Regions from separate parts of the Macrococcoides bohemicum genome, predicted to be linked through region 2. Evidence: a T-box and tRNA genes for the amino acid it is inferred to sense, from the RefSeq annotation. Region 2 holds a T-box; the other holds one or more tRNA genes.
The links. The T-box of region 2 lies ahead of serS (serine--tRNA ligase). A T-box ahead of a tRNA ligase gene usually reads a tRNA of that ligase, here a tRNA-Ser.

Region 1 (16,459 bases), 540 kb from region 2:
TTTCACTTAATTTTTTACGTTTATATTTGAAAAATAATTCTCCATATTCCCCTTCAGTATCGGGCTCAAAATCAATCTTTACTATATCCGCATATTTAATTACTTCATAGTAAATACGTTTTGATTTCATTTTGCTATGAACCATAACAATGCGGTCATCTAATAAAATGAATAATCCATGTTGATTCAAATTAATATGACTATAGGTCGCAAAATAAATAAGTTCTTTGTTTTTAATATCTTTGCAGATTACTTTTAATAATTTAATAAAGAAACGGCGTTCTGATTTTTTTATTCTTTTAAAGATTTTTGAAAAGCGTTTATATCTTACTGGATAGTTTAGTTCTGCTAACACTTTACGTGTCGATGCTTTATCTCTCATTTCATCACCTTATGATTTCTATTTTGTATTATACTTCACAATAAACTTTAGAAGTATAATATTTGAATAAGTATATTATACTTGCTTTCTACATTAAAAAATAGACGTTGAAGCAACTTTTATCATTAAATAACATTAAGTAAAAATATGTCCGGTATAACTAAATAAAACTACTGAAGTTACATTGAAGTATCATCAGTAGTTTTATTCTATTAGCGGATCGTGAGAGATTCGAACTCTCGAAACGCTTGTGACGTTTACACACTTTCCAGGCGTGCTCCTTCGGCCAACTCGGACAACGATCCATAATAATTAAAAAAATCAGAAGCGATATTTCACTTCTGATTATATGACCCCTACGGGATTCGAACCCGTGTTACCGCCGTGAAAGGGCGGTGTCTTAACCGCTTGACCAAGGGGCCTAAATGGCTCCACAGGTAGGACTCGAACCTACGACCGATCGGTTAACAGCCGATAGCTCTACCACTGAGCTACTGTGGATTAATAATGGAGCGGGTGATCGGAATCGAACCGACGACATCAGCTTGGAAGGCTGAGGTTATACCATTTAACTACACCCGCTTAACAATGGGGCGACTGATGGGAATCGAACCCACGAATGTCGGAACCACAATCCGATGCGTTAACCACTTCGCCACAATCGCCTTGCATAATAAAATTAAAATATGGCTCAGGACGGAATCGAACCGCCGACACATGGATTTTCAATCCATTGCTCTACCGACTGAGCTACTGAGCCAAAATGGCGGTCCCGACGGGAATCGAACCCGCGATCTCCTGCGTGACAGGCAGGCATGTTAACCGCTACACCACGGGACCACTTTAATTGCGGGAGGCGGATTTGAACCACCGACCTTCGGGTTATGAGCCCGACGAGCTACCAGACTGCTCCATCCCGCGTTAATAATATGTTGTCTCTCGTAAAAAGAGTACTTTTAAAATATATCATTTTAAGTTTGTGAACGCAACATCAAAAAAGTGTAAATTTTATCTTTAGAGGCAGTTTGCATCCGAATGTTGTATAAAAGTATGTTTTATTGCGGTTAAGCTAGTGATTTATTTCTTTTTACGCAACCATCAAAAAACCAGACATGTTGTTACATGACTGGTAAAAAAATCAAAATCTATTCTTCTATTTTTCAATTTGATGTACTAAATGCGTTAAAATATCACAATATGGTGTTCCTATCCCTGCTTCATCACCATATCGACTTACAGCACCTGTTAAGAAATCGACTTCTGTCTTACGTCCATTATGAATATCTTGAGTCATAGATGGATAATGCAGACCAACGACATCAGGCGAGTACATTTTATGGAATTTCTCCATTGTTGCATCTAAATCCAGCTTAGCACCTTTAGTAGCCCCTACTGCAATAATTTCCTTAACTAAAGGGATTAACATTGCATCTGCTTGTTCATACGCACCAAATTCCCCGATACGTTTATCCGTTACTGAACAGTATGTGTTAAAGCAGCAGTTCACTAAAGCTTTATTCCAGATTGATGTAACAATATCATTACTGATAACACCATTAAGTTTCGCTTCATCTAAAATTACTTTCAATTTTTCAATGAATGCATCCACATGTCCATCAGGATATCCAAATTCAATATTACCAGTTCCTTCTAAAATTAATTCACCTGGTCCTTTTAAACCCGCTGACCACATTGTTACAGCCAGTATAACTTGCTCAACAGACAATTTCTTCAGCAGCATATCACCATGACCTAAACCATTCATCAGTGACATCACTTTCGTTTCTTTTGTGATGACACCCTGTTTAATTAAATTATCGATCGTTTCTTCAGCAGTCAGAGCTTTTGTTAATAAAATTACCAAATCAGCCGGTTCATTATAGTCATCCATAAATACTGCTTTAACTTTGTGGTTGGTTGTTTCACCATAAGAATGAACAGCAACACCATTACTGTTCAGCGCATCAACATGGTCCTGCCATTTATCAAGCATCACCACATCTTGTCCACTTTCAGTTAAATAAAGACCAACACGTCCACCCATCGCACCTGAGCCTGCCATAACTATTTTCATACTTTCTTCCTCCTCATTTAATGATCTAATATTATATTATCACAGGAATAAGTATGTTTGTTAAACTATTCACATACTTGTTATGTATTAATTTATAGTCATTTAGATAAAATTAATACATCAATGCGTAATCATAATTTCAAAAATATAATGTATCTATGATAATTCAAAAATTCAGATTATTCAATAATTTATTTTAAACATAAAAAAAAACACTTAGCATACACTAAGTGTTTTGTAACGGAGATGGAGAGATTCGAACTCTCGCGCCGGTTACCCGACCTACACCCTTAGCAGGGGCGCCTCTTCAGCCAACTTGAGTACATCTCCATGGCTCCACAGGTAGGACTCGAACCTACGACCGATCGGTTAACAGCCGATAGCTCTACCACTGAGCTACTGTGGAATAATTTCAATCAACAAATACTATTATATCAATTGAAATAAATTGGTCAATACTTTCGGTAAATATTTTTATGGAACATTTACACCTTTTTCTCTAATAATGCATACATTGCTAACATTTCGAATAGATTTGCCCTGCATTTGTCAAAATGCACTGCTTCCTGCGTATACATTTCCTGTTTTAACGCCTTTGCTCTTACACAATATTCGAGTTTAATCCCATGCAAATACTGTGTATTAAAAGTATACGTTGTCACCGGAAAAGATACTTGTGACTGATCATCAAATTCCACAACAGTATCATAATGTTCCCCTGCGTGAAATCTATTTACGTAGTGAACATTGATCCAGGCCATATCGTTACTTCGATCACTGTGCGTCGGAAAGAAATATGTTTGTGTACCGGGCTGGACGATAATCGGTGGTTTCGTATAGATTTCCGCAATCATCTTCGTAGATATTTTTCTCGCTTTATAGGAAGCATGATAAAAGAATAGTGAGTCTTCAATGATATGAAGTGGCTTCTTTTTAAATATAAATGTTTCTCTTCCGTATTCACCAATTTCCGAAAGTACACTTCTACCATCTCTATACGCCTTAATATACATCGTCTTTTCATTAACAATATATTTCTCCATATCAACTTTCTCCTTTGTCAATATATTGATAATATTATACACAATTCCACTTAACATTTGTTAACTTTTTCAAATATTTAACATAGTTTACAATAGAAAAAGATATGTTTACAAAGTTAAAAATATGGTTATATATTATTAATCAAAACGAATAAATGTTAATTAATATAATTTTCTGAATACTATTGCAATTTAGAATATTATATACTATACTCGTTTTAATACATTTTAGGAGGTTACACTTATGAACTATAATCAACAAACACAATTAAATGGTCTTGAAACTTTCGTATCTAATCTCAATAATTTATATATCGAGCTTATCATTGACGAAGCTGTTAAAAGTCATCAAAAGAAATTATTAAAAGAAAAGATTGATTTGTCTTTATTAAATCATAACCAGGAAGCATTTCTTCAATATACGAGTGAATTGAACGCTCTGGAGGAAATTTAAATTGAATACTTTCAAATAAAGCGCCAATGCCTCAAAAATTAATTTTAAGGATTGGCGCTAAAAATTTATCTTTTTTTATTTTGCAACTAAACTTAAAAATTCTTCTTTCGTTATTCTACCGAAGTAATGTCCAAAATCTACTGTATCTAAAACTGCCTTCACAGCCCTTTGATTATGTGGTAATCCTTTAAGTTTCTGTTCAATCTCAGTAACTTCGCCTACACCGAAGAAATCACCAAATATTTTAATATCATCAATCATGCCTTTAATGGCATTAATCTTAAGTTCCAACATACCGCCAGGAAATTTCTGTTTGACTTCATAGTTATATTTCGGATTTTTCCCGTAATTCCAGTCATAGTTACGATATTTCTGTTCACTGATTTCTTCTATCTTCTTCCAGTCTTCTTCCTGAAGTTGATATTCTTCAATCTCACCATCGAATATTGAATTCAGTAATGTCTGTTTAAAATCTTCCATTGACATTGGTTCTTCAAGAAATTCCTGAATATTTGCTACACGTGAACGAATAGATTTTATTCCTTTTGTTATTAATTTCTTTTCACTTACTGTTAAGCTCTTCACGACTTCTTCAATATCACTGTTTAACATCAGTGTTCCGTGTGAGAACATGCGATCTCCCGATTGAAACATCGCATTTCCTGAGATTTTACGTTCGCCAACCTGAAGATCATTACGTCCTGTCATCTCAGCTTGTACACCTAATTTATTAAGTGCCTCTACGATCGGCATCGTAAATTTCTTAAAGTTATGGAAACTGTCTTCATCAGCTTTTGTTACAAAGCTAAAATTTAAATTGCCTAAATCATGATAAACTGCTCCACCACCAGAAATACGGCGGACGACATGAATATTTTGTTCATCAATATATGATTGATTAATTTCAGCAAATGTATTTTGATTCTTTCCGATAATTATTGAAGGTTCATTAACATAGAATAAGAAATAGGAATCATCTTTCGGTAAATGTTTCAATACGTATTCTTCCATTGCTAAATTCAATGAAGGATCCGTTATATTATTATTGTGAATAAATTTCATAACATCCTCCTAAAGTGCGTCTGTATTTCATTATAATGCTGTAGATTCATTATAGATAATATTTTGATTATTCATGTGCAATTTGTAATGCAGCGCGCTGCCCTTGAGCAACGCAGTCTGGCAGTCCTACCGCTTCAAAAGATGCACCGGTAATCACTAAACCAGGATAGTGTGTCTTAAGATAATGTTGAATTGAGTGAATACGATCAATATGACCTACTTCATATTGTGGCATGCTATTAAATAACTTCGTCACTATCGTAAATTCAGGTTCACCTTTAATTTCCATCATTTTATCCAGGTCATTGCGTGCGAGTTTAACAATTGCTGCATCGTCATTGTCCTTAACGACATTGCTACCTGGACGACCTACATATGCACGTAACAATGTCTTTCCGGGTGGCGTTGTATGAGACCATTTTTTATCTGTCCACGTACACGCAGTGATGACGGTGTCAGAGTTCTTAGCAATAACGAAACCTGTTCCATTTTCTTTGTTGTTCACCTGACTATCATCAAAGGCCATAACAACAGTAGCAACACTTGTCGTCTCCATATAATCGAAATAATTTAATGGTCCATCATTAAGCCATTCTCGAAATACTGTATGTGGAACAGTAATAATAACTTTATCGTAGTATACTTTCTCCCCATTTACAGTAATATGATAGCCGTTGTCTAATTTTTCAATGGCATCAACTTTATGATTATATTTAATATGGACACCTTTTTGTTCTATGTCTTTTACTAGTGCCTCTATAAAACTCATCAGACCATTTTTAAATTGTCTAAACTGTCCCTGAACCGGCCCTTTACTTTTAGGTGCTTTCTTCTTGTTTGCACGCATTCCTTTTATAAGACCACCGTGCTTTTCTTCAGTCGCCTTAAAGTCTGGGAATGTAGATTTTAAACTTAACTTATCAATATCAGCACCATATATACCTGATAACAATGGTTCTATTAAGTTCTCTAAAGTTTCATTTCCTAAGCGTCGTCTGAAAAAAGCACCGACTGAAACATCCGGTTCCATCGGTTTTGGTTGAATCAAATAATCCATACCTGCGCGTAATTTTCCAATTGGTGAGATAAGACGTGTTGATAAAAATGGTTTCATCTCAGTTGGTATACCTAATATTGAACCACCTGGTATCGGATAAAGTTTATTTTTGGCATAAATATATGATTTTCCGGTATTATTTATCACAATGTCATCTTTTAAACCGATTGCTTCAGCAAGTTCTGTCATAATCTTTTTACGTCCAAGATATGATTCTGGACCTAATTCTATCGTATACCCATCTTTTTGATAAGTTTTAATCTTACCACCTGGTACATCGCCCGCTTCTAATATATCAATCTCAATCGATGAATCTTCTTTTTGCAGATAGTACGCTGCTGATAACCCTGTAATACCTGCGCCGATCACTGCACATTTCTTTGCCATGTTAAACACTCATTTCTATTGATTTAATACACTTTGAATTTCATCCACCATCGCACCGATAAAACGTTCATCCGTATTCGGCATCGCAGGGCGATAATATTTCACATTTAAATCGTCACACACGACTTTGCATTCATAATCATTATCATATAAAACTTCTAAATGTTCACAGACAAATCCTACTGGTGTATAGATAAAATGTTCATACTGTTCTTCTTCGTGTAATTTACGTGTTAAATCCTGTACATCAGGTCCTAACCATGGATCTGGTGTATTACCTTCTGACTGCCATCCAGTCTCAACGTTTAAAATTTTAGAATTGTCCATGATCATTGTTGCAGTATCCTCTAATTGATCTGGATAAGGATCGCCCGCTGCTTTAATTTTCTCTGGTAGACTATGCGCGCTGACGATCAACACTGTCTTTTCCCAATCAGTCTCTGGAATTGTATCGAGTGTACTGTTCACTTGATCTGTCCAGAATTCAATAAATTTATCCTGATTATAGAATGATTCAACATGTTTAAGTTGAATACCATATTTACTTGCTTCTTCTGCGGCACGTTTATTGTAACTTCCTACTGAGAAGTTAGAATAATGTGGTGCTAAGACAATTGTTACCGCTTCAGTAATACCATCATTATGCATCGCTTCTACTGCATCTTCAATAAAAGGTGCGATATGCTTTAAACCGATATATAATTGATAGTCGTCACCTGTAGCTTCATTTAATGCTTCCACTAAAGCTTCTGCCTGGCGTTCTGTTGTCCCTGCTAGCGGTGAGATACCACCGATTGCTTTATAACGATTTTTTAAATCTTGTAAACTTTCTTCAGATGGTTTTCTACCATGTCTAATATGTGTATAGTATGGTTCAATATCCTCTTCTTTATATGGCGTACCATAAGCCATAACGAGTAATCCCTTTTTAGTCATTCATTCTTCCCCCAAATTTTAAGCTTTATATTTCGCTGAATAATCATGTACAAAAGCACTTACACGACGTAAAGTGTCCGGCTTAACTTCCGGAAATACACCATGTCCTAAATTAAAGATATAACTATCCGATTGTAATCCCTGATCTAAAATGCGAACTAAATGACGCTCAATTACTTCCCATGGTGCAAGTAAGATTGCAGGATCCAGGTTGCCCATCAAAGTCTTTGTAATGCCTTTTGCACGTGCTTCTTCTATTTGCAGTCTCCAGTCTAATCCTAATACATCGACAGGTAAAGCATTCCACTCTTCGATCAAGTGACTTGCACCTACACCAAATGTAATAACTGGTACTTGTTTTTCTTTTATCCCAGCAAAAATTCTTGTCATATGTGGTGCAATAAACTGATGATAGTCCGCTTTATTTAACGCCCCAACCCATGAATCAAATACTTGAATCATCTTACAACCAGCATCGATTTGTGCGTGCGTATATGTAATACACATATCAGCTAGTTTCTCCATGAGCATATGCCATGCTTCGGGTTGCTCATACATCATCGCTTTTGTTTTGTTGTAGTTCTTAGATGGCCCACCTTCAATCATATAACTCGCTAAAGTAAACGGAGCGCCTGTAAATCCGATCAATGGTACATTTAACTGTTCCTGCGTTAATAATTTAATTGTATCTAAAATGTACGGTACATCTTGTTCCGGATGAATCTCACCTAAACGAGAAACGTCCTGAATCGTACGGATTGGATTATCGATAACCGGTCCAATACCAGATTTAATCTCTACGTCAACACCAATTGCTCCAAGCGGAGACATAATATCTTTATAAAGAATTGCTGCATCCGTGTTATATTGATCGACCGGTAACTTTGTTACATATGCACAAAGTTCTGGATCATGTGTAATTTCAAATAAACTATGTGTTTCTTTAATCTTTCTGTATTCAGGCTGACTTCTTCCTGCCTGACGCATAAACCAAACCGGTGTATGGGATGCTTTTTCTCCTCTTGCTGCTTTTAAAATCGTATCGTTAAATGAATTCAAACAAACTTCCCCCAATTTTTTCGTATATAGTCTGATTTTATCATAAGAATTATTATAAAGTAGCATAAAAAACTAATGTCATTAAACTGACATAAATCTTGTATTTTGGGTATAGATAAATAAAGAGAGGATGATAACGATGTATACTTATATAACTTATGGTTCCAGCTTTTTCCTGGATAAAATAAAAAGGAAATATTCAAAACGACAAATATTATCTTTCTATAATGAAGACAATGCTTATTTATATGAAGAAACGGATGATAAATCGATGTTTAGTGCACCACAATCATTCACTAATGTTATTAATGATGGTAAACTTCTTGAGAAACCGACTTTATTACTTTATTTTATTGTGAAAGAAGCGCGTCAGGAAGTCTTTGATACGAAACCTTTCCCTTTAGAAAAACTTAATGATTACGAAGGATATCAGGCTTTCCGTCTATTACGTCCTAAACGTGGTGAAACATATGTTGCGACTTTCCAGTTTGATAGAAAGAGTCAGATAGATGATTTCAGAAAGAGCAGCTTCTTTAGAGAAAACTTCAGTAAAGAAGCATTATCTATGTATCAATCAGAAGATATTATGGCCAATATATATTATTCAAAATATTTATATGTAGAGAAACCCGAAGGATTAACAGAAGCAGAAGATTAAAGAAAGGATTGAGACAGATGTCTCAATCCTTTAATAATTTCATACGTTTTTCAATTTTCTCTGTTACATTACGCATCGTCCAGAGCATAAGCAGGAAAAATACAGCCACATAATAGAAGTGCGCAGGATAAAATATAATATAGATTACCGCGATAATCATTGTTGTAAGACATACGAGTTTACGCATGAACTGTTTGAAACCTATTAATACCAAACTTTCCGGAACTGGCCAAACTTGTGGCCACAACTGAAATGCCTGTTGTTTATAAAATTGTGATGTTTGTAAGACAATCGCATACACTAAAAATGCGCCGATAATCATTGCAATAATTTCCTGATTCACAATCCACATCACAACAGCTGCAATTAAGATGAGTCGAATGATAATCCATAATGCATCACTACTGCGCAGAAAATTTCTAACAAATAAAAACTCAAACATATGTTGCTGATTGTACTTAGTTTTATTCTTAGTTAATAAAACATCTAGTACACGACGTCGTTTAACAGTATCTTTCATACCTTTTACATCTGTAAACATATTAATCGTTTTATTTTGTTGATGTGTCAATCGTTCTTCGTAATCTATCATTGCATGCCAGTTTACTGTACGGTATTGTGTATTTTTAATAAGCAGATAAATCAGACCAAACCCAAAAATGATAATCGGAAAGATTGTCATCGGTAAGCCTTCAAGTGAAGTATAGATTCCAGATAATGACATTAAAAATATCAGTAGACTGCTCAAATGTTGCGCTATATCTAACTTCATCATTAAAAAACGGATCCGTATACCAATGATAATCATTAAGAGTCCTAATATAATAGCACAAATAAACCCTCTCACCGATGGATCTACTACATTAAAATATAGCGGAATAAATAAAGCTGCAACAATTGCAAAAATAACAATTCGAATCAATGCACTTCTTATCATTGCTGATTTAAAATAGGCATTCATATGCTGTTCAAAATTCAGTAAAAAAATCTGATCTGCCGGTCTGACGAAAGTTCTAATATTCGTAATGGTTAGCATAGCGAGTGTTACTGCAATAATAAGATGATAATTGATGTGCGGTGATAAGTGTTTTACCATTTGTGAATACTGTAACATCAATGCACCAAAAGCAATTGATAAGAATACGACAAAATGACCATTAAAGATAAACTTACTATAATAAGCTACTTCTTTATGATTCTTCGCTCGCCTTTGATTAAAAAGTTGAACCGCCTTATTCATGCGCATCACCTGTTGCAAAAATATAAATTTCGTCCAGTGTGGCATTCGGCATATTAAACTGCAACCTCAAATCATTAAGCGTACCTTTACCGATTAGTTTACCATGATGCATCAGTAAAAATGAGTCGCAATAACGTTCTGCCGTCGTTAAAATATGGGTACTCATCAATACAGTGCGTCCGGCTTCTCTCGCTTTCACCATAAGATCAAGCATCGATTGTATCCCTAAAGGATCTAGTCCTAAAAATGGTTCATCAATAATATGAAGCGCTGGTTCCGGGATAAATGCACAAATAATCATTACTTTCTGTTTCATCCCTTTCGAGAAATGAACAGGAAATTGTTTCAGCTTATCTTCCAAACGAAATATCTTTAATATCGGCATCGCGCGTTCCATAGCTACCTCTGCATCAATATTATATGCCATCGCCGTCATATCGATATGTTCTTCTAATGTTAATTCATCATATAACACAGGTGACTCTGGAATATACGATAGTTCTGAGCGATATTTAAATGGATCGTTTGAGAGTTTATAGCCATTGATTTCAATATCACCTTCTAACGGACGTAGCAACCCTAACATATTCTTAATCGTCGTACTTTTTCCGGCACCATTTAATCCGATAAGTCCGATAATCTGACCAGGTGCTAATTCAAAATCTATATTATGAATAACAGGTTGATTACCATATCCCCCTGTTAAATTACTCACTTTAACTGTCACATGCATTCTCCGTTCATCTTAATTTAAATTTATTGTATCAAATAATGATTATTTCTCATAACGAATTGTGATTGAATGAATATTTTCATTATTTACATTATAATAAACAAAATAGCAAATAATTTAAGGAGGCGTTTTCAATGCGTGAAACAGTTTTCGGAAAAATATTAAAAGGTGACATCCCTTCATATAAAGTTTATGAAGATGAGTATACATATGCATTTCTAGATATCTCACAAGTATCAAAAGGCCATACACTCGTTATCCCTAAAAATGCAGCTGAAGATATCTTATCTGTAGACCCTGAAGATTTAGCAAAAGTTATTCAATCTGTACAAAAAGTTGCTAAAGCAGTTGATGCTGCATTTAGTCCAGCTGGAATCAACATTATTCAAAATAATCGTGCTTTCGCTGATCAATCTGTATTCCATATCCATTTCCATATCATTCCACGTTATGAAGATGATATAGATGGGTTCGGTTACAAGTGGGAAACACATGCGGACGCGTTCAACGAAACAGCAATGCATGAATTAAAAGATGCAATCAGCAATGCGATAAAATAAGCATGTTATTAAAAATTATGGGTATAGATTAGTACAAGCAAATTGAGGAGGATCAATTTATGAAATTTTCACGTATATTATTAGGATTTGGTGTAGGAATCGCTGCAGGTGCAGCAACATCAATATTAAATGCACCGAAGTCAGGTAAAGAATTACAACAAAACTTTCAATCAACTGCATATGACACTAAAGCACAGATGAATCAGTTAAAGATTGAAGCAAATGAAGTAAAAGATGCTGTCTTCAAAACAAAAGATGCTTCACAAGAAGTGATGAAAACGATGACAGATGAAATTAAAGATATGATTGCACATTATAAATCTGATATTCAGCCAAATGTTGAGAATTTAAAAGGCAATATCGAAAACTTAAATAATCGTAAAACTGAAATTATGGATAACTTATCAAAAAAATAGATATAAAAAAAGAAGATATGATATCTTCTTTTTATATTTTTAAAAATTCAGAAAAATATCTTGTTTCACAAATGTATTATGTTAAAATATTATTATCCTATAGTAAAGTATGATGTTATCATCATACTTTTTTTTATTTTAACTATAGCAATAATATAAATTTAATATACAAGTGAAAGGATGGCAGCGTTATGAAACGTGAAAAAGATGTAATTGAAAAAATGCTTTTTACACATAAAGTATCTCAGTTGAGTAAAGCTTTATGGAAAACCGTGGAAAAAGACTGGCAAAAATGGATTAAACCTTATGATTTAAATATTAATGAACATCATATATTAATAATCATCAGAAACCTTGAAAAGGCAACGATTTCACAAGTGAGTCAATATGGCGTGATGCATGTTTCAACTGTGTTTAACTTTGCTAAAAACCTTGAAAAGCGTGGATATTTAACGATGCCTAAAAGTGAATTCGATAAACGTAATACGTATCTTGAATTGACTGAAAAAGGGAAAGAATTGCTGTATGAAACATATCATGGTTATAAAGAAACAGATGATCGTATTTACGAAGCAGCAAATAATTTTAATGACATAATGCATGACCTTCCTTCTTTCACTGAATTAAAATATATCGTAGCGCAAATATATGGCGACGACTTTATTAAACACCTTGATAAAAGTCATAATGACCTATTAAAAGTTTTACTTGACGAGAACGAAACTGATAATGCATAATTGCTAGGTAAATTGACCGATAGGAGAATTGCCATGTACTTATGTAATAAAAACTTTAACTTTCGTGCAACATACGGTTTACAGCGTATATTGCTTATTTCAGCACTTATTTCAATCTTAGTATTTATCGTTAGTTTTGAATTATTCTCAAGTGTTTTTGGTAAACATTTCTCTGATCAGTACTTTTTTCTTTTTATCGCAGCATGTTTATTGCTATACCCTATTCATAAATTTTGTCATATGATACCTTTTATGAATGATATGAAATCAATGATCTTACAAAAAACGAATAAGTCTAAATTTTTTCCGTTATTTAATATAAGAATCAATCATCCGATTCACAAAATAAAATTTGGTATTTCACTGATGCTGCCGTTTGTCATAATAACTTTTATCACGTTATATTGCGCAGTAGCATTACCACAATTTGCACATTACTTTCTATTTATATTTTCTATTAATGTCGGGATGTCATTTATTGATTTTATATACTTAAAGTATATTATCAATACACCGAAAGGCTCTTACATCGAAGAACGTAAATATGGTTTTGAAATACTGACAAAACATGAACTTTCAATGAATTATCACGAGTGCAATATTAGATAAATTGTAATCTAATATTGCTTTGTGATATATTAGAACAGAAATTGTAACTGAAAAGGAGAATACGTATGACGAAACTTAAAAAAGTAATTCTGCCTGTAGCATTATCTATATCAGTTTTAGGATTATCTGCATGTGGAAATAATGGTGAAACTTTAATATCTTCTAAAGCAGGAGATGTTACTACAACAAATGTAATTAAAGAGATGGGTAAAACTGAAGTAGCTAACACAGCGTTCCAAATTTTAATCGGAGATATTTTAAAAGATAAATACGGTAAAAAAGTAGATGCAGATAAAATTAAAAAGTCTGTAGATGAAGAAATTAAAAAATACGGTGGCGAGAAACAATTCCTTCAAATTCTACAACAACAACAACCAGGGATGACTGTTGAACAATATAAAGACACGCGTGTCAATGATGAATACCGTAAAAAATTGTTAGAAGAAACAGTTAAAGTAACAGATGCAGATGTAAAAGAAAATGCGAAGAAAGCATCTCACATCTTAATTCAAGTGAAATCTGATTCGAACAAAGATGGTTTAAGTGATAAGGCTGCGAAAGCAAAAGCAGAAAAAATCTTAGCACAAGTTAAGAAAAACAAAGCTGACTTCGCTAAGATCGCTAAAAAAGAATCTGGTGATACAGGTTCTAAGGCAAACGGTGGATCATTAGGCTATGTTGTTAAAGGACAAACAGTTGAACCGTTTGAAAAAGCGTTATTTAAATTAAAAGAAGGCGAACTTTCAGGCTTAGTAAAAACTGACTTTGGTTACCACATTATCTTAGCGGACAAACAAGATGATTTCGATAGCCAAAAGAATAGTCTAAAAGAAAAAGTACGTCAAACTAAAATTCAAAAAGATCCTAAATTAATGGTTGATGCATACAAAAAGCTGCTTAAAGACTACGATGTCGATTACAAAGATAAAGACATTAAGAAAATCGTTGATGAGCAAATTTTAACAGCACAATCACCAGAAGTAAGTCAATAATCTAAAAATCCCAGGATATCAATAATTCCTTATTGATATCCTGGGATTTTAAGTTAATTCGTCAATCATTAGTCCAGATTGATGGGTTTATAAAATTGTCTGTTCTCAAGTGCGAAAATGCGTTCTGAGAAGTTACCCTTCTCTACTTTTTTCATATGTTTATCAAACATCTGCATACGTGCATCAATATTATCGATAAAGTTTAATATCTCCGCTTCTTTTACCATCGGCAATTTTGGTGATCCATATTCGTATTTACCATGATGACTTAAGATTAAATGACGAAGCAGCATAATTTCTTCTCCATCAATATTATGTTCACGCGCGATACTCGCTACTTCGTCACTCATAATTGAAATGTGACCTAGTAGATTTCCTTCTACAGTATAGCTTGTTGCGACTGGCCCGGATAATTCTTTAACTTTACCCAGATCGTGCAGAATAATACCTGAATATAATAAACTCTTATTGAGTGATGGATAAATATCACATAATGCTTTTGCCTGCTTTAACATCGTTAGCACGTGATATAACAACCCTGAAACAAAGTTATGATGATTACTACTCGCAGCAGGGAATGTCATAAATTCATTTTGATGTTTCTTTAATAATAAACGTGTCACACGTTGTAACTTCGCATTCTCAATTTCAAGCAGATAGTCCATCAGCTCATTCATCATATCATCTTCACTAAGTGGTGCTGATTCTAAAAAGTGCTCAAGCTTCACACCATCTTCAGGTGTCGCTACTTTAAATTGATTGACCTTCATCTGAATTCTGCCACGATAATCTATAACATCACCTTTAATTCTTACTAAAGTTTCAGGTGTTAGTGCTTTTATATCATCTTCAGTGACAGTCCATACTTTCGCTTCTAAATCTCCACTTTTATCTTTAAGATATAACGTTAAATAAGGTTTCCCTTGTCCTGTTACGCCTTGAATTGCTTTGTGAATTAAAAAGTAGTTATCAACAGAAGCACCAGGTTTTAATGTTTCAATGGTTCTCATTTTTTAACCTCCTTATTTATTCTCTCTAGTGTAATGGTATTTTTGTTTGTAACCACAGTTGATCTATTACAAGTGTAATAAATAATTTGGTTAGATTTTAACTTCATCATATATTCTAATATACGCTCACGTCTCGTTCTATCAAAATGCACAAATGCATCATCAATAATAATTGGGAACGGATAATATTTATTAAGCGACTGTATTAAACTTAGTCTCAATGCAATATAAAGTATTTCTTTCGTTGATTGCGATAATTCTGTCGGATGATAAACTTGACCATCGCTCGCTTTGACAACAAGATGTTGATCTTTATACAGTACTTGTATATATCTATCCTCAGTCAAATACTTAAATATCTCAGTTGCATCACTGATAACATATGGTAGTCTTTTTTCTTTAACTGCTTCAATATGTGCCTCAATCAATGTTTCAATATAATTGACCGCCGTAAAATCATATATTAAAGTATTTAATTGATTTTTCTTAATCTGTAATTCATATTTTAGACGGGACAAACTATCATCACTCGCGATTGTTTCCATTTGCTCGTGTATCCCTGTTAATCTTTCTTTCACTCGAGCTAAGTCGCGCTTTAACTGATTAATGTGCGCTTCAATAGCATTCAGTTGCGCCACTAAGTCAATCGTTGTAACATAGCTTAAAGCCGTATTATCATCATATGAGAATCCTTGTTCAGTAAGTGAACGACTTAATTTATCAAACTGAGTTAAATCACTATGATAATTGTTAAATGTTTTTTCCTGAGCATAATATTCTGATTCATTGCTTACTTTAGCTTCATCGAAAAGTGTCTGTAATTCATTATTGAACTGTAATAATTGTTCCTGCATAATTGCAATCTCTTTATTTAACAGCGCTATCTGATCATTATTCTTATTAAACTGAAACTTATTCTTCTCATCTTTCGTCTGCATCGTCTTTAAATCATGGAATAAGCTGTCGATATTTAATTCAATCGGTACTGTTTGTTTAAAGCGATTAAATACATCGTTAAATTGTAATATATGTTGCTCGGTAGCTTTATAT
Region 2 (16,459 bases):
TTTTCTTACCTTTAGAGTATTTCAATGCATTGGTAATGACATTATCAAATACTTGTGTCATCTTATCAGGGTCAATTTCGACAAATATACCGTTTTTCGGTATATCACGGATAAATGTAGCATTTTTACCTTCTGACATTTCAAATCGATTGATAATTTTATGTATAAACATATTAAAATCAATCAGTTCTTTATTAAGATGATCATCTGTATTGTCCATCTTAGATAACTGCAGTAAATCATTTACAAGACGAATCATACGATCCGTTTCTTCACGTGTAACGCTTAAGAATTGCGGTGCTAAATCATCATCTTTCCATGCACCTTCTTCTAATGCTTCAATATAACTACGCATCGATGTAAGCGGCGTACGTAATTCATGCGAAACGTTGGCTACGAATTCACGACGTTCATTCTCAACATGGTGTTGTTCAGTAACATCATGTAATACAGCAATGTAACCCGTAATAAATCCAGTATCCTGAATAATTGTAGAGAATGACACACGTACTATTAACTGCTCTTTCTCATTAAGGTCAATAATGATACCACCAGCGATATCCTGTAATTCATCTAATGAATAATGCTCTTCGATATTTAATATATCTAATACGTGACGACCTTCTACTTCATCTTTATTCATATCGAGCATCTTTAAAGCCATTTCATTTACAATACGTACACGTCCACGTCTATCCGTCGCAATAACACCATCAGACATATGTGTAATTACAGAATCAAGACGACGTTTCTCACTTTCGGTATTTGCCTGCGCTTCCTGTACTCGTTTTGATAAATTATTAAATGTTAGAGCAAGTTCACCGATTTCATCGTTTCCATAAACTTTAACACGATTTGTATAATTACCTTTTGACATCTCTAATGCCTGATTACGCATATCTGAGATGGGTTTAGTAATCGTTCGTGCAATAAAGAACCCTAATATAATAGTAATTAATAAAGATAATCCTGTACCGATGATGAAGATACTGTTAATCTTCATAAGTTGCGTGTAAACCGGTTCAATTGATTCCTCAACATGGATAACCCCTAAAATTTTATTATTATCTTTGATTGGAAAGTTTTTAATCCAGACACGCACTTTACCGCCAGGGTCATCACGCAGTTTTACGCGATCATTCGTTTTCCCTAGAGATAATGATGTTTTAATCTGGCTATCATTAATCTTTTGATTAATACTCTCACGATTCGAATCGTTACTTGTCGCTAAAATAACTTCTGAATTATCAACATAGCGAATCGTATCGATTTCTGTACGCAATGCATATTCATCAACAGTCTTTTGAATCTCTCGTTGTATTCTATTCGGTGTTTTTTTATTTTCTTTATATATATTTCGTATATCATAGTTGATTGATTTTATTTGCTGGTTAATATTTGTTTCAAAATTCTTCGTTAACTCTTTTTCCAGGTTATTCGTAAAATATAAACCGATAATCTGCATACCGATGATAATAAGTAATACATAGATTACAACGAGCTTAATGTGTAAAGATTGAAGCTTTTTATATAACGTTTTCATTTTGCACTACTCCTGCGTTTGTAAAAAGTATCCTACACCACGACGTGTTACGATATATTCCGGATGGCTTGCATCATCTTCAATTTTTTCTCGTAATCGACGGATTGTAACGTCCACTGTACGTACATCTCCAAAATAATCATAACCCCATACTGTTTGCAGTAAGTGTTCGCGCGTCATCACCTGACCAATATGTTTCGCTAAGTAATGGAATAACTCGAACTCACGATGTGTAAGCTCGATATCTACGCCACGCTTTTTAATAGAGTAAGCTTCAGGATAAACAATAATATCGTTAATAACGATATCTGTTGACTCTTCTTTTTCTTCTGTTTGAGCTTGTGTATAATGACGACGCAAATTCGCTTTAACACGGGCAATTAATTCACGTGTTGAGAATGGCTTCGTTACATAATCGTCAGCACCTAACTCTAAACCTAATACTTTATCAATTTCAGAGTCTTTAGCTGTCAACATAATAATCGGCATATCATATTTCTTACGTACTTCACGACATACTTCCATACCATCACGACCAGGTAGCATGATATCTAATAATACGATATCTGGTTGCACATCATAGATAAGATCTACAGCATCATCACCGTCATAAGCAACATGTACTTCATAGCCTTCTTTTTTCAAGTTAAATTCTAATATATCTGCAATCGGTTTTTCATCATCTACAACAACGATTTTTCTCGACATTGGCGTCCCTCTTCTCTGGTAAAATTCAATAATACCCTACTCTATAATTTACCACTGTTTTGTACTTTTTTCTATAAGGTCGCATTTTATACGACATCACAAAAAAAGAAGCTAGACAAAAGTCTAACTTCTAAATATGAATGAGTAAGGCAATTGCCTTACTAATTAGCGGTCCCGACGGGAATCGAACCCGCGATCTCCTGCGTGACAGGCAGGCATGTTAACCGCTACACCACGGGACCTTACGTATTAAAATAAATGGTGACCCCTACGGGATTCGAACCCGTGTTACCGCCGTGAAAGGGCGGTGTCTTAACCGCTTGACCAAGGGGCCATTAATTAATAGCACAAGATTGATTATAGCATGTTGAATTTACATTTATCAAGCATTATTTTTAAGAAATATTAAAAAATTTAGTATAATTGATATGTATACACTCTGTATTAATCAAGAAAGGAGCATGTTATGTCAATACCCTTGGAAAAAGTGGTAAAGCAACACAAAAAGCTGCCTTTAAAAGAAAAGATTAAGCGTTTTTCTTTCATCACTTTAGGTGCAATTCTCATGGCAGTGGCACTCGAACTCTTTTTAGTACCTAACAAATTACTCGATGGAGGTATTGTAGGTATTTCAATTATGGCTTCACATTTACTTAAAGTACCTCTTGGATTATTTATCTTTTTATTAAATATCCCATTCTTTTACCTAGGATATAAACAAATCGGTAAAACATTTGCTTTATCCACTTTATATGCCATTACTATTTTATCAATTGGGACAGCCCTATTACATCCTGTTCCTCCTTTCGCAGATGAGAAATTTCTAGTCACTATCTTTGGTGGGGCGATTCTTGGCCTTGGTGTAGGACTCGTCATTCGTTATGGTGGTTCATTAGATGGGACTGAAATTCTTGCCATTCTTATTAGTAATAAATCTCCTTTTTCAGTTGGAGAAATCGTTATGGTTATTAATTTTTTCATCTATGTTGCTGCCGGATTCATCTTTACATGGGAATCAGCAATGTATTCAGTAATTGCCTATTTTATCGCTTTTAAAACAATTGATATCGTACAGCAAGGTTTAAATGAATCAAAATCAGTATGGATTATAAGTGATCAACACGAAGAAATTGGTGATGCTATTAATGACCGATTAGGACGTGGTGTTACATATTTATCTGGAGAAGGTGCTTATACCGGTGAAGATAAGAAAGTCATCTTCTGTGTCATTACACGTTTAGAAGAATTTAAATTAAAAGACATCGTTAATCATTATGATGAAAATGCATTTGTTGCAATCGGCAATGTATCAGAAGTTAAAGGTGGAAGATTTAAAAAGAGAGATATCCATTAAAACAATAAAAAATAGCAATAAAGTAGTCTATTTCAATAGATTCCTTTATTGCTATTTTTTATATTAATCATTTAATTAAAGCTTATTTATCTGTTTGCCATAAATCTTCAAGTAAGTTTGTTTGCGTTCTATCTGGTCCTACTGAGAAGATAGAAATCTTAACATTACATAATTCAGAAATGCGCTCTAAATAACGACGTGCATTATCCGGTAATTCTTCCATCGTCTTAACACCAGTAACATCTTCTGTCCATCCAGGTAACGTTTCAAATACTGGTTTACAACGATTTAATGCATTTAAGTTAGCAGGGTATTCAGTAATAATTTCACCATCTAATTCGTATGCTGTACAGATTTTAACAGTTTCTAAACCTGTTAATACATCAATAGAGTTAATTGATAAATCTGTAATACCACTCGCACGACGTGAATGACGTAATACAACTGAATCAAACCAACCTACACGGCGTGGACGTCCTGTTGTTGTACCGTATTCACGACCTACTTCACGGATATGGTGCCCATCTTCATCGAATAGTTCAGTTGGGAATGGCCCATCTCCTACACGTGATGTATAAGCTTTACATACGCCTACAACTTTATCAACAAAAGTCGGTCCTACACCAGTACCAACTGTTACGTTACCTGCAATCGGGTTACTTGATGTAACAAATGGATAAGTACCATGATCGATATCAAGCATCACACCTTGTGCACCTTCAAACAATACTTTTTCTTCTGCTTCGAAAGCGTCATCTAATACTTTTGCAGTGTCCACTGTATATTGTTTCAATCGTTGTCCTGCGGCAAAGTAAGGTTCAAAGATTTCTTCAAAAGTGAATCCTTCAGCATTGAACATTTTTTCGAATAGTTCATTTTTAGCATTTAAGTTTTCTTCTAACTTTGCTCTAAATGTTTCTTCGTCCAATAAATCAGCCATACGGATCCCGATACGTTGTACTTTATCAACATATGCCGGTCCAATACCTTTTTTCGTTGTACCGATTTTATTGTCGCCACGTTTTTCTTCTTCTAATTCATCTTGTTTTAAATGGTACGGTAAAATAACTTGGGCACGATTTGAGATACGTAAGTTATCTGTACTTATACCACGTTCATTTAATGCATCTAATTCCTTTAATAAAGCAACCGGATCTACAACAACGCCATTACCGATTACTGATAATTTATCTGAATAGAAAATTCCTGATGGTACTAAGTGTAATTTATACGTTTCTCCACCGAATTTAATAGTATGACCTGCATTATTACCACCTGAAAAACGAGCAATCACATTTGCCTGTTCAGCTAAAAAATCTGTGATTTTACCTTTACCTTCGTCTCCCCACTGCGTCCCAACAACTACGATTGATGACATGCGTGCACCTCCAAATTTTCTTGACTAACCTTAGCCATTCTATCAATATATAGATGAAAAATCAACCAAAAACCGAACATTAATAATTATACATAATTTTTCCTTATGAAATAAGGTTTTATGTATTTAGGAATGCATAAATGAATAATCTTCTTTATTTCATTTGATTTATACTGTTTTTTCGTTTTGAAATTTAATATTTTTATTGAAAAATCAATATAATAAGTACAAACATTCCTGAAAGTTATTTGTAAATTATAAACAAAAACACGTACTTTAAATATATTTATCGATTTAAAGTACGTGTTTTATAGTTTTTTTACATCATATCTGCATGTGCGTAATCGATATCAGTAAACTTGTTATATTGCTTTAAGAAGTGCAATTTAACAGTCCCTGTAGGACCATTACGCTGCTTAGCAATAATAATTTCTATCTCACCATTCTCATCTTGCGCACCTGCATCAACTTCTACTTCTTCGCCATCTTCACCTTGTCCACGGTTATAATAATCATCTCGATACAAGAAGGCTACAATATCAGCATCTTGTTCAATCGATCCCGATTCACGAATATCACTCATCATCGGTCGTTTATCTTGTCGTTGTTCCACGCCACGAGAGAGCTGAGATAAGGCAATAACAGGACACTCTAATTCACGCGCTAATGCCTTTAACATACGAGATATTTCAGACACTTCTTGTTGTCTATTTTCACTTGAGCGACTTCCAGAACCTTGTATCAACTGTAGATAGTCAATCAATATCATATCCAGTCCATGTTCCTGATGAAGTCGTCTGCATTTAGAACGAATATCTGTAATACGAATTCCTGGAGTATCATCAATGAAAATATTTGTTCGAGATAATTTACCTACAGCAACTGTGAAACGATTCCAATCTTCTCCGTCCATCTGTCCTGTTCGCAGTCGATTCGAATCAACGTTCCCTGTACTACATATCATACGTGTTGCAAGTTGATCTGCACCCATCTCAAGACTAAATATTGCTACTGTATACGGATGATCATTTGTAGCCACCTGTGTGGCAATATTTAAAGCAAACGCTGTCTTACCTACTGATGGACGTGCTGCGATTATGATTAAATCATTACGGTTAAAACCTGCAGTCATTTGATCCAGGTCACGATAACCGGTAGGTATACCAGGCGTTTGGCCTTTATTATTATCAAGTTCTTCCGCATTATTAAAGACTTGTGTTAACACATCTTTAATTTCTTTAAATCCGTCTGCACCTCGATTGGTCGACACTTCCATAATACGCTTTTCAGCATCTGCAAGTAATGTTTCCAAATCGAGTGACTCATTATATCCATCAGCCATAATACTATCAGCAACATGAATTAAACGACGCTTTACGGCATCACGATAAACAATATCCACATAGAAATCAACGTTTCTAGCAGTAGGTACTTTCTCTGACAATTCAATAAGATAAAGTTCCCCGCCACTCGCTTCAAGCGTTCCATCCTGCGTCATTTGATTCATAACAGTAATGATATCTACAACATCGTTTTGTTCAGATAAAGTAAGCATCGCCTGAAATATATTCTGATGACTTTGTCTGTAAAAATGTAGCGGCAATAATGTTTCAAGCACAGAAGATAATACTTCATTATCAATAAAGATAGCACCTAATACAGATTGCTCAGCTGTTAAATTAAAAGGCAGTTTCTTACCTTCAAGATAATCTGACATATTATCCTCCTAAAAATTTTATTCTGCTGTAACGTGAACTTTTAATGTACCACTTACTTTATTATGTAATTTAACAGGTACATTCGTATAACCTAGACTTCTGATGCCATCATGTAAGTCCATTTTACGTTTATCAAGTTTGATACCGTGTTGCTTATTTAAAGCATCAGCTACTTGTTTAGAACTTACAGATCCAAATAAACGGCCACCTTCACCTGATTTAGCAGTTACTTTTACTTCCAGTGATTCTAATTTCTCTTTTAGTTTTTCCGCTTCTTCTAATTCATGTTGCTTATCTAACTCAACACGTTTCTTTTGTGCTTCTAACTGTTTTAAGTTTCCTGGTGTAGCTTCTACAGCATATTTATTCTTTAATAAGAAGTTATTTGCATAACCTACTGGTACTTCTTTAATTTCGCCTTTTTTACCTTTTCCTTTAACATCCTGAGTAAATATAACTTTCATAACTAATCTTCTCCTTCACTTTGTTCATTTATAGTTTGTTGTAATTGCAAAATTGCTTCATTGATCGTGACATTTTCAAGTTGTGTTGCAGCATTTGATAAATGACCACCGCCACCCATACTTTCCATAACAAGCTGAACATTTATTTCTCCTAACGATCTGGCAGAAATACCGATGACATTCTCTTTTCGCTCTGCCACCACAAAAGATGCTTCAACACCTTCTATACCCAAAAGCTCGTCAGCAGCTTGTGCAACAATAACCGGATGAATGATCTCACCTACTGGGCCATGCGCAATTGCTATGCCATTATCTTCTAACTGCACGGTACGAATAATTTCGGAACGTTTAATATACGTTTCAATATCATCCTTTAAGAAATGCTGACAAAGAATCGTATCAGCACCATGGTTTCTTAAGAAACTTGCTGCATCAAATGTTCTGGAACCTGTACGCAGCGTAAAGTTACGTGTGTCAACAATAATGCCGGCAAGCATTACCGTTGCCTCTAGACGCGTCAACTTATGTTCTGTCGGTTGATATTCCAGTAATTCAGTTACAAGTTCTGCTGTAGAACTCGCATATTGTTCCATATATACAAGCAGTGGACTCTCGATAAACGATTCGCCACGACGATGATGATCGATCACCACTTTACGATACGCTTTATTTAATATACTTTCATCAATCACCATTTCAGGTTTATGTGTATCTACGATAACCAATGTCGTCTTCTTCGCCATTAAATTCCATGCTTCTTCTGAAGACACAAATATTTCATCGAGCTCAGGTTTTTCTGCAATTTCAGCCATAACACGAGATAAAGTATCATCAACATCATAATCATTTAGAATGATATTCGCCTTTAAATTGTTCATCTTAGCAAAGCGTGCAACACCAATTGCAGCACCGATCGCATCCATATCAGGACGTTTATGTCCCATAATAATGACGTTTTCACCTTCGATTAAAATATCGCGGAGTGCATGAGAGATAACACGTGCTCTAACGCGTGTACGTTTCTCCATAGGATCAGTTTTACCACCATAGAATCGAACATTTCCATTCATGTTCTTAATCGCTACCTGGTCACCACCACGACCAAGAGCTAAATCTAAACTTGATTGCGCTAATGTACCAAGATCCAGTAAATTTTCAGAGCCTTCACCAATGCCAACACTCAGTGTGATATGCGTTTTGATTTCTCGACTTTTTTCACGTATATTATCTAATAAATTAAATTTTGTCTCTTCAATCTTATGTAAGATCTTTTGATTAAAGAACATCATATATTGATCTGATTGATAACGTTTAATATATACGTTATTCTCTTCAGCCCATTTATTAATTTCAGTCGACATCATACTATTAATTTCCGTACGTTGCGCATCAGCCATGTTTTGTGTAATTTCATCGAAGTTATCCAGGAACAGTATCCCTATAATAGGCTTAGCTTCATCGTATAATTGTTCTATTTCAACTTTATCGGTAATATCGAAGAAATACAAAGTGTTTAAATCTTCACCATATGTTACTTTAAATTTGTATGATTCAAAGTTGGCAGTGGCTTCATTTACGCCTGTATTTTTAAGTTGATTCAGCAAATTAGGGAACAAATTATGAATAGATTCAGAAATAATAGGAGCATTAATCTTCTCATTAATAAAATGATTATGCCATTCAATATGCTCATTTTCATCTAAAAGAATAACACCGATGGGTAATTCGCTTATTGCATAACGTTTTCCCTTATCAATAGATGTTGATAAATTCGCAATATAAGATTCATTGTGTCTGATACCATATCTTAAATAGAAAAGACTGATGCACGTGATGACAAAAAGTATGCCGAATGAAACCGTCGCTGTCATAGGATGTACCGTATAAAGTATTCCTGTAACAATAAAAGCTGCGAGACACATAACAATAAATGGCATAATTAATGTTTGCTTATTGTACTTCCTATTCATTGTGACACCTCATTAAATTATTTATTACTTAAACTTTTTTGGTATTCTTTTCTTTAAGTTTACCATCAAATCAATTATTCCGAAAAGTTGAGTAATGGGAGCGTATAAAAACGCGATAAAGAATATAAAAACTTTAACAATCAGATGAATTTTTCTCATCTTTATAAAATAGCTATATAAAGATAATCCTTGAATGAATAACATCCACTCTAATACATATCTTAAGTTTATCACGATTCCGAGAGGAACATAATCAGTTTCTGAAATTCCAAAATGCGCTAATAGTACAAATAAATAAATGATTAATAGTACTTTCGGCATCTGCCATGTATATAATGATCTAAAGTTAGGTGTCGCAATCTTAAACTGGCGTAATGCAGGTAAAGTTATCACCAATTGTAATAAAGCTAATAAAAATAGCGATAAAATAACAATTCCAGGTACTTGTTTAATCACTTCATTCATACTTGTATTAAACATCTCTAACTGATAAGCAGGAATTGTACCTTCTTTAACACCTTTAGATAAGTATTCATTATAAATATCAATTGTTGGCTTAAACCAAGTCTGCACTTTAGGTAAATAGTCAGTTAACTGAAGGAAGATAATCGATACAAGTGTATATATACTATAAAAAACTGTAAGGATATAAAGCATGCGCTCTTTAGATGTACGTTCTATCAGTAATTGACCAATGATATATCCAGCAAATATCGATCCCATTATGACCTGCATCGTAAATATCGACATAAAAATAGTTATGAGTATTACGATTAAACTCATGATATAAAAACTATTACGCGACTTACAGAACAAATATACAGTCGGTATAAGCAGAAACGGTGCGATAATGAATGCCATAAACGGCAGGAAATTTATCAGTAACGTTACCATCATCATAATCATCGTAACGACAATCGTCTTACTTAAATCAATCTTCAACATAAATTCTCACTTTCTAAAAATATTTCTATAACTATTCTATTTTACAACTTTACTTAAAATACCTCAATGTATGTACATTTTTATTAAAAATACAAAAAAAAAAAGACTACCTAATAATTAGGCAGTCTAAAAATTATAAATTAACCTTCGATTGCGAATTCTGCACCAACTTCAAATTTAACGTCTTTACCAACCATAACGCCGCCAGTTTCTAACGCTTGGTTCCAAGTTAAACCATATTTTTCACGGTTGATTGATCCTGATACTACTAAACCAGTCACATCTCCACCAGTCATTGGGCTTTTGTGAACTCCATTGAATTCTAAATCAAATGTTTCTTCGTTTGTAACATCTTTAATTGTTAAGTCACCTGTAATTGTGTTGTTTGTTAATGATTTAGATACGAAAGTGATTTCTGGGTATTGTTCTACATCGAAGAAATCTCCAGATTTTAAATGACCATTACGATCAGCATTGTTTGTATCAATTGAATCAACTTTAACTGATGCTTTAACATTTAAAGAAGATAAATCATTAATGTCTCCAGTAACTGTTACATCGAAATCTGTAAATTCTCCTTTAACTTTTGAAACCATCATGTGTTTAATTGAAAAGTCAATTCCTGAGTGTGTTTTGTCTAAAGTAAAATTTGTCATCGTTAAATTACCTCTTTCGTTATTTGTTTTAGTTTTTGTTGCTTTGTCTTTACCAAAAAGCTTTTTAAACATGTGTAATCATTCCTTATTTCTAACTTATATATAAAATATATCAGATATATTTTATATATGCAAGTATAAAAAATATATTATTTTGTTTTTTTGTTTTTTGATTGTCATATTTTTAAAACAAAAAGACAAGGTACCTCTTTTATAGATACCTTGTCTAAATTATTTTAAACAATTTATTTTTTTATTCAGATTATTTAATAATTGTTTGTCCGCCCATGTAAGGAACAAGTACTTCCGGCACAGTAATTGAACCATCTTCATTTTGATAGTTTTCAACAACCGCTGCAAATGTACGACCTACAGCAAGACCTGATCCGTTTAATGTATTCACAAATTCAGCTTTCGCATCTTTATCACGTTTGAAACGGATATTTGCACGTCTTGCCTGGAAATCAGTCATATTCGAACAAGAACTAATTTCTTTATATGCATTATAGCTTGGTAACCAAACTTCAACATCATATGTTTTTGCTGCTCCAAACCCAATATCACCAGAACATAAATTAATCGTACGGTACGGGATTTGTAATTTTTCTAATATTGATTCTGCATGACGCGTCATTTCTTCTAATGCTGCATATGAATTTTCAGGTGTTTCAAAACGAACCATCTCAACTTTGTTGAATTGGTGCATACGAATCAATCCACGTGTATCACGACCCGCTGATCCTGCTTCACTACGGAAACAAGCTGTCATCGCAGTAAATTTAGTCGGTAACATATCAGATGTCATAATTTCATTACGATAAAAGTTTGTTAATGGCACTTCTGAAGTAGGAATTGTATATAATCCTTCTTTCTCAACTTTAAATAAGTCTTCTTCAAACTTCGGTAATTGACCAGTTCCAAACATAGAATCAGCATTTACAAGTTGCGGTGTCACCATCTCCTGATAGCCATTTTCACGATGTGTATCCAGCATAAAGTTCATTAAAGCACGCTCTAGACGCGCACCGTCTTTAGTTAAGAAAGCAAATCGTGCACCAGATACTTTAGCAGCACGTTCAAAGTCAGCCATCTTTAAATCTTCAACGATATCCCAGTGTGCTTTCGCCTCAAAATCAAACGTTCGTGGTGTACCCCATTTACGAACTTCTACATTATCATCTTCATCTTTACCAAAAGGCGTTTCATCACTTACTAAGTTAGGTAAACGTACTAATTTATCACGTAAATCTGTAGATACTGTATTTAATTCTGCATCGATTGTTTTAATTTCATCACCAACTGTGCGCATTGCTTCAATTGCATCATCTGCATTTTCTTTATTACGTTTTTTAAGTGCGATTTCTTCACTTGCTTTATTACGTTTCGCTTTTAATTCCTCAGTCTTTGCAGTCAATTCACGTGTTTTAGAATCTAAATTTAATATTTCATCGACGATTGACGTATCGATACCACGCATTTCTAATTTTTTCTTAACAAACTCAGCATCATTTCTAAATAATTTAATGTCTAACATGTTGATTGCCTCCTAATTTTATTTTTGGGTACAAAAAAATACCACATCCCGAAAAGGGACGTGGTATTTACGCGTTGCCACCCTAATTAATAGTTAATACTTTCGTCTCAACTATTCTCTCCATTACATAACGGCTCATCACCGGTTTGCCAAACTTTAATTATGGGTAGAATTTCATGTATGTAGTATCATAGCTTACACCAACCGCTATGTCTCTAAAATTACTTCAACATTACTTATCCCAAATGACAAATTTATTATCTAATTTGATAATATAGTATCATATGGATATAAGAATGACAACTATTTATGTCATTCTATAGCGAATAAGGATATCACATTATAAGGAGAATGATCATGCAAATTATTGAGTCTATCAGCATACCAAAACGCAAAGTACTTACACACAAAGGGGATTATGGTCGCATATTGCTCATCGGAGGCAACCAGAATATGGGTGGTTCAATTATGATGGCAGCTCGTGCTTGTGTATACAGTGGTGGGGGACTCACAACAGTTGCTACGCACAATACAAATCATACAGCATTACATTCAAGATGTCCTGAAGCAATGGTTTCTGACATTAATGATATAAAACGCCTGACAAAGCTAATAGACAACGCAGATAGTATTTTAATCGGTCCTGGACTTGGTCTGGATTTCCAGGGGAATAATGTTTTAACATTATTATTTCAACATATTCAGGAACATCAAACGTTAATTATAGATGGAGATGCTATTACTATATTAAGCAAATTAAAACATCCGTTACCAAAATGTAATGTTATCTTCACGCCACACCAGATGGAGTGGGAACGATTAAGCGGCATTCCTATTGCAGAACAGACACCTGAACGTAACCGTGCTAAAGCTGATGAATTAGGTGCACATGTTATATTAAAGAAACATGAAACAGAATTATATTTGAAAAGCGGTGATTATAAAATCACTGTCGGTAATGCAGCAATGGCGTCAGGCGGTATGGGAGATGCATTAGCAGGTATTATCGCAAGTTTCCTAGGTCAATTCGATACAGGAGAAGCAATTAAACAAGCTGTTTTCATTCATAGCTTAATCGGAGATCAATTAGCTCAGGAAATGTATGTTGTACCAGCAAGCCGTATTATCGATGAATTACCTTATATGATGAAAAAGCTAGAGGAATAGAAAAACAATCCTGAATCAAATGATTCAGGATTGTTTTTCTATTCACTTGCTTCAATATCTTTAAGCATTTCCGGATCATTTAAATCATTTTCACGATAATGATTAGTATCCGGCATTTTTAAGATAAAATCTTCCTGCAAAGCAAGTTCAACTTTCACATCTTCAATTTCATAATCAAATACATGACCACCCTGTGTCACGTCGTCACTTAAATAATGCACATGATAACCTCCAACACCGATGCCCATAATGAAATGAGGTGTATAAAAACCAAACAATGTCCCTTCAGTATCATGAATATCAAAATAGCCTTGTTCTTTAACCGCTTCAACAAGTTTTGGATATGGTTGTTGTTGTTTCTTCACTGATCTTGCTTTAATCAATTTAAATTTACCTGTAATCTTTACTGCATGAAAATAGTTCATGCCCTGCATTGCTCTTAATATTTCTTCGTCTAAGTATTCTTTATTTAAACTACCTTTAAAAGTTAATGTCTTTGTCGGGTTAAAGTCCATCATACTTGCAAATGGTGTTGTTTCTTCAGGTGATACAACGCGTACTTTCCCTGTACTTTCAATTAAATAAGGTGTACCATCCAAAACAATCAGTTCACCATTTAATCCATCCATTGTTCCGATACCATAGTTTCCTGTTGAAAGTACATCTGACATTTTAAATGTTCCTTCAAACATGCCTCCTACAAGTGCACCCATTGTTGAATATTGATATAAGTTATTCATCGTTATCCTCCTAGTTTGTAGCGTCTGGTAATAAATCTTCCATTAATTTAGCATTGTTACTATAATCTACAGGAATATCTACAATAACCGGTCCTTCTTCTGCCATTGCTTTCTTCAGAATATCTTCTAACTCACTAGAGTGATTCACTTTATATCCTTTTGCACCCATAGATTCAGCATATTTAACATAATCAACAGGTCCTAAGTCAACTGCTGCACCTTTACCATATTTACTTACCTGCTGGAACTTAACCATATCATAATGGCCATCATTCCAAATAAGTTGTACAATTGGCGCTTTAAGTCTAACTGCAGTTTCAAGTTCCTGACCTGAGAATAAGAAACCTCCATCTCCTGCCATAGAAACGATCTTTTTACCTGGTCGAACGATTGATGCTGCAATCGCCCATGGTAGCGCTACACCTAATGTCTGCATTCCGTTTGAGAACAATAGATGACGTGGTGCATAACTTCTAAAATAACGTGCCATATAAATATATAAAGACCCTACATCTACAGTAACTGTTGTTTCATCATCAATTAATTCACGTACTGCTTTAACAATATGTTTAGGATTTACTTTCTCAGCATTCATGTAATCTTCAGGCAATTCATATTTCTTTTGAATCATTTGTGCCACATTTAATAATATTTTTTGAGCATTTTCATCAAGCTGAATATCACCTGGATCTAATTTCTCATCTAATCGTTGAATTGTGAGCGCAGTATTACCAATTAATTCAGTTACCGGTGCATAATGATTATCGATATCACTTTGCACTTCATCTATATGAATAATTGTCTTTTCATTTTCTTTATTCCATATAACTGGATCGTACTCAATTGGGTCATAACCTACTGATATTACTAAATCGGCATGTTTTAATAATTCATCACCAGGCTGATTTCTAAATAAGCCAATTCTTCCGAAGAAATGCTCTTCTAATTCTCTTGAAATAATACCAGAACCCTGGAAGGTTTCTACAACTGGTATCGCATTATTTGCCATAAATTTTCTTATCGCTAAAGTATTTTCTTCTGAAGAGGCACGCATCCCAAGTAAAAATACTGGTAACTTTGCTTGTTTAATTCTTTCAGCCAATGTATCAATTTCAAAATTGGGTGCCGGTCCTAAAACAGGTGGTTCTTTCACTTCAATAGCATCCACCTCCACGTTTTCTGCTGATATAACATCTTGTGGGATACTTACAAATGCTGCACCTTTACGTCCTTCAACACTGGCGCGGAATGCATTCGTAACTGCTTCAGAAATACTGTTCGCATCCTGAACTTCAACTGAATACTTAGAAACGTGACTCATTAGACCAGCGTTATCTAATGATTGATGTGTACGTTTTAAACTGTCTTCTCGTTTAACATTACCCCCAATCGCAACGACCGGATCACTTTCAGAGTTTGCCGTCACTAATCCTGTCGCTAAATTGGTTACCCCTGGTCCACTCGTTACAAGTACAACGCCAGGTTTACCTGTGATACGACCGATACCTTGTGCAATAAGTGCCGCATTTTGTTCATGACGTGTCACAATGACTTCGGGACCTCTATCTTCTAAAACATCAAATGCTTTATCTATTTTCGCTCCAGGTACTCCGAATACATGTGTCACACCATGATTAATTAATGTATCAACGAATAAATCTCCACCAGATTTTTTCATAATATTAACGCTCCTAATTAAAGTTATATTTTTTTACAATTTAAATGCTAGTACGAATACATGCTTACTTCAAATAATACGCCTTCAAAAAACATATAAAACGTTTCCAGCAATATTGAAGTGATTTCAATATTACTCAGGAAATAAAAAAACTAAAGCACAACTTAAAAAATTGGCTTTAGTTCTTTACAATTTTATTCAGTTTCTTCTTCGTCTTTAAAAATATCATCAAAAGATGAACTTTCTAAAATATCTTTTTGAGCGTCATCTTCTTCATCTTCGAGCGTGCCAACTACATGACCATCTTCAGCTTCTATATCTTCATTATTATCTTCTAATGCTTCTTCAGTTAATGTTGTTTCTTGTTTGGCAATTACTTCACCTGGCAACTTATCTTCATCGATTACATCGACAGCTTCTTCTTTCTCCACTTTCGCAACAGTCGCAACAAGTTGACTTTCACCTAACTTAATTAAGCGTACACCTTGCGCTGAACGACCATTTTGAGAGAATTCAGCAACATCTAAACGAATGATTACACCTTGATTCGTCACCAACATAATATCTTCGTCACCGTTAACTGTTGTGATACATACCAGATTAC

Region 1: it encodes a tRNA-Ser, which carries the amino acid that the T-box ahead of serS (serine--tRNA ligase) is inferred to sense. The anticodon was not compared.

The regions. Positions count from the first base shown of each region.
Region 1 is NZ_CP054482.1:1,831,434-1,847,892, forward strand. It holds gene HT586_RS09475 (PH domain-containing protein) at 1-382, opposite strand, end outside; tRNA gene HT586_RS09480 (tRNA-Ser) at 599-687, opposite strand; tRNA gene HT586_RS09485 (tRNA-Glu) at 733-804, opposite strand; tRNA gene HT586_RS09490 (tRNA-Asn) at 809-883, opposite strand; tRNA gene HT586_RS09495 (tRNA-Gly) at 891-964, opposite strand; tRNA gene HT586_RS09500 (tRNA-His) at 972-1,047, opposite strand; tRNA gene HT586_RS09505 (tRNA-Phe) at 1,070-1,142, opposite strand; tRNA gene HT586_RS09510 (tRNA-Asp) at 1,147-1,222, opposite strand; tRNA gene HT586_RS09515 (tRNA-Met) at 1,230-1,303, opposite strand; gene HT586_RS09520 (ketopantoate reductase family protein) at 1,536-2,456, opposite strand; tRNA gene HT586_RS09525 (tRNA-Ser) at 2,698-2,786, opposite strand; tRNA gene HT586_RS09530 (tRNA-Asn) at 2,788-2,862, opposite strand; gene HT586_RS09535 (competence protein ComK) at 2,942-3,499, opposite strand; gene HT586_RS09540 (IDEAL domain-containing protein) at 3,744-3,953, shown strand; gene lplA (lipoate--protein ligase) at 4,029-5,015, opposite strand; gene hemY (protoporphyrinogen oxidase) at 5,083-6,459, opposite strand; gene hemH (ferrochelatase) at 6,475-7,395, opposite strand; gene hemE (uroporphyrinogen decarboxylase) at 7,414-8,454, opposite strand; gene HT586_RS09565 (hypothetical protein) at 8,594-9,112, shown strand; gene HT586_RS09570 (ABC transporter permease) at 9,135-10,352, opposite strand; gene HT586_RS09575 (ABC transporter ATP-binding protein) at 10,345-11,079, opposite strand; gene HT586_RS09580 (HIT family protein) at 11,220-11,645, shown strand; gene HT586_RS09585 (YtxH domain-containing protein) at 11,705-12,061, shown strand; gene HT586_RS09590 (HTH-type transcriptional regulator Hpr) at 12,253-12,798, shown strand; gene HT586_RS09595 (DUF3267 domain-containing protein) at 12,832-13,407, shown strand; gene HT586_RS09600 (peptidylprolyl isomerase) at 13,473-14,399, shown strand; gene yhaM (3'-5' exoribonuclease YhaM) at 14,468-15,409, opposite strand; gene HT586_RS09610 (ATP-binding protein) at 15,406-16,459, opposite strand, start outside.
Region 2 is NZ_CP054482.1:11,969-28,427, reverse strand. It holds gene walK (cell wall metabolism sensor histidine kinase WalK) at 1-1,543, opposite strand, end outside; gene yycF (response regulator YycF) at 1,550-2,251, opposite strand; tRNA gene HT586_RS00115 (tRNA-Asp) at 2,421-2,493, opposite strand; tRNA gene HT586_RS00110 (tRNA-Glu) at 2,511-2,585, opposite strand; gene HT586_RS00105 (YitT family protein) at 2,718-3,605, shown strand; gene HT586_RS00100 (adenylosuccinate synthase) at 3,688-4,983, opposite strand; gene dnaB (replicative DNA helicase) at 5,303-6,700, opposite strand; gene rplI (50S ribosomal protein L9) at 6,719-7,165, opposite strand; gene HT586_RS00085 (DHH family phosphoesterase) at 7,168-9,135, opposite strand; gene HT586_RS00080 (DUF2232 domain-containing protein) at 9,160-10,080, opposite strand; gene HT586_RS00075 (YceI family protein) at 10,221-10,736, opposite strand; gene serS (serine--tRNA ligase) at 10,999-12,270, opposite strand; T-box leader at 12,322-12,528, opposite strand; gene HT586_RS00065 (NAD(P)H-hydrate dehydratase) at 12,628-13,437, shown strand; gene budA (acetolactate decarboxylase) at 13,476-14,177, opposite strand; gene alsS (acetolactate synthase AlsS) at 14,188-15,855, opposite strand; gene gyrA (DNA gyrase subunit A) at 16,050-16,459, opposite strand, start outside.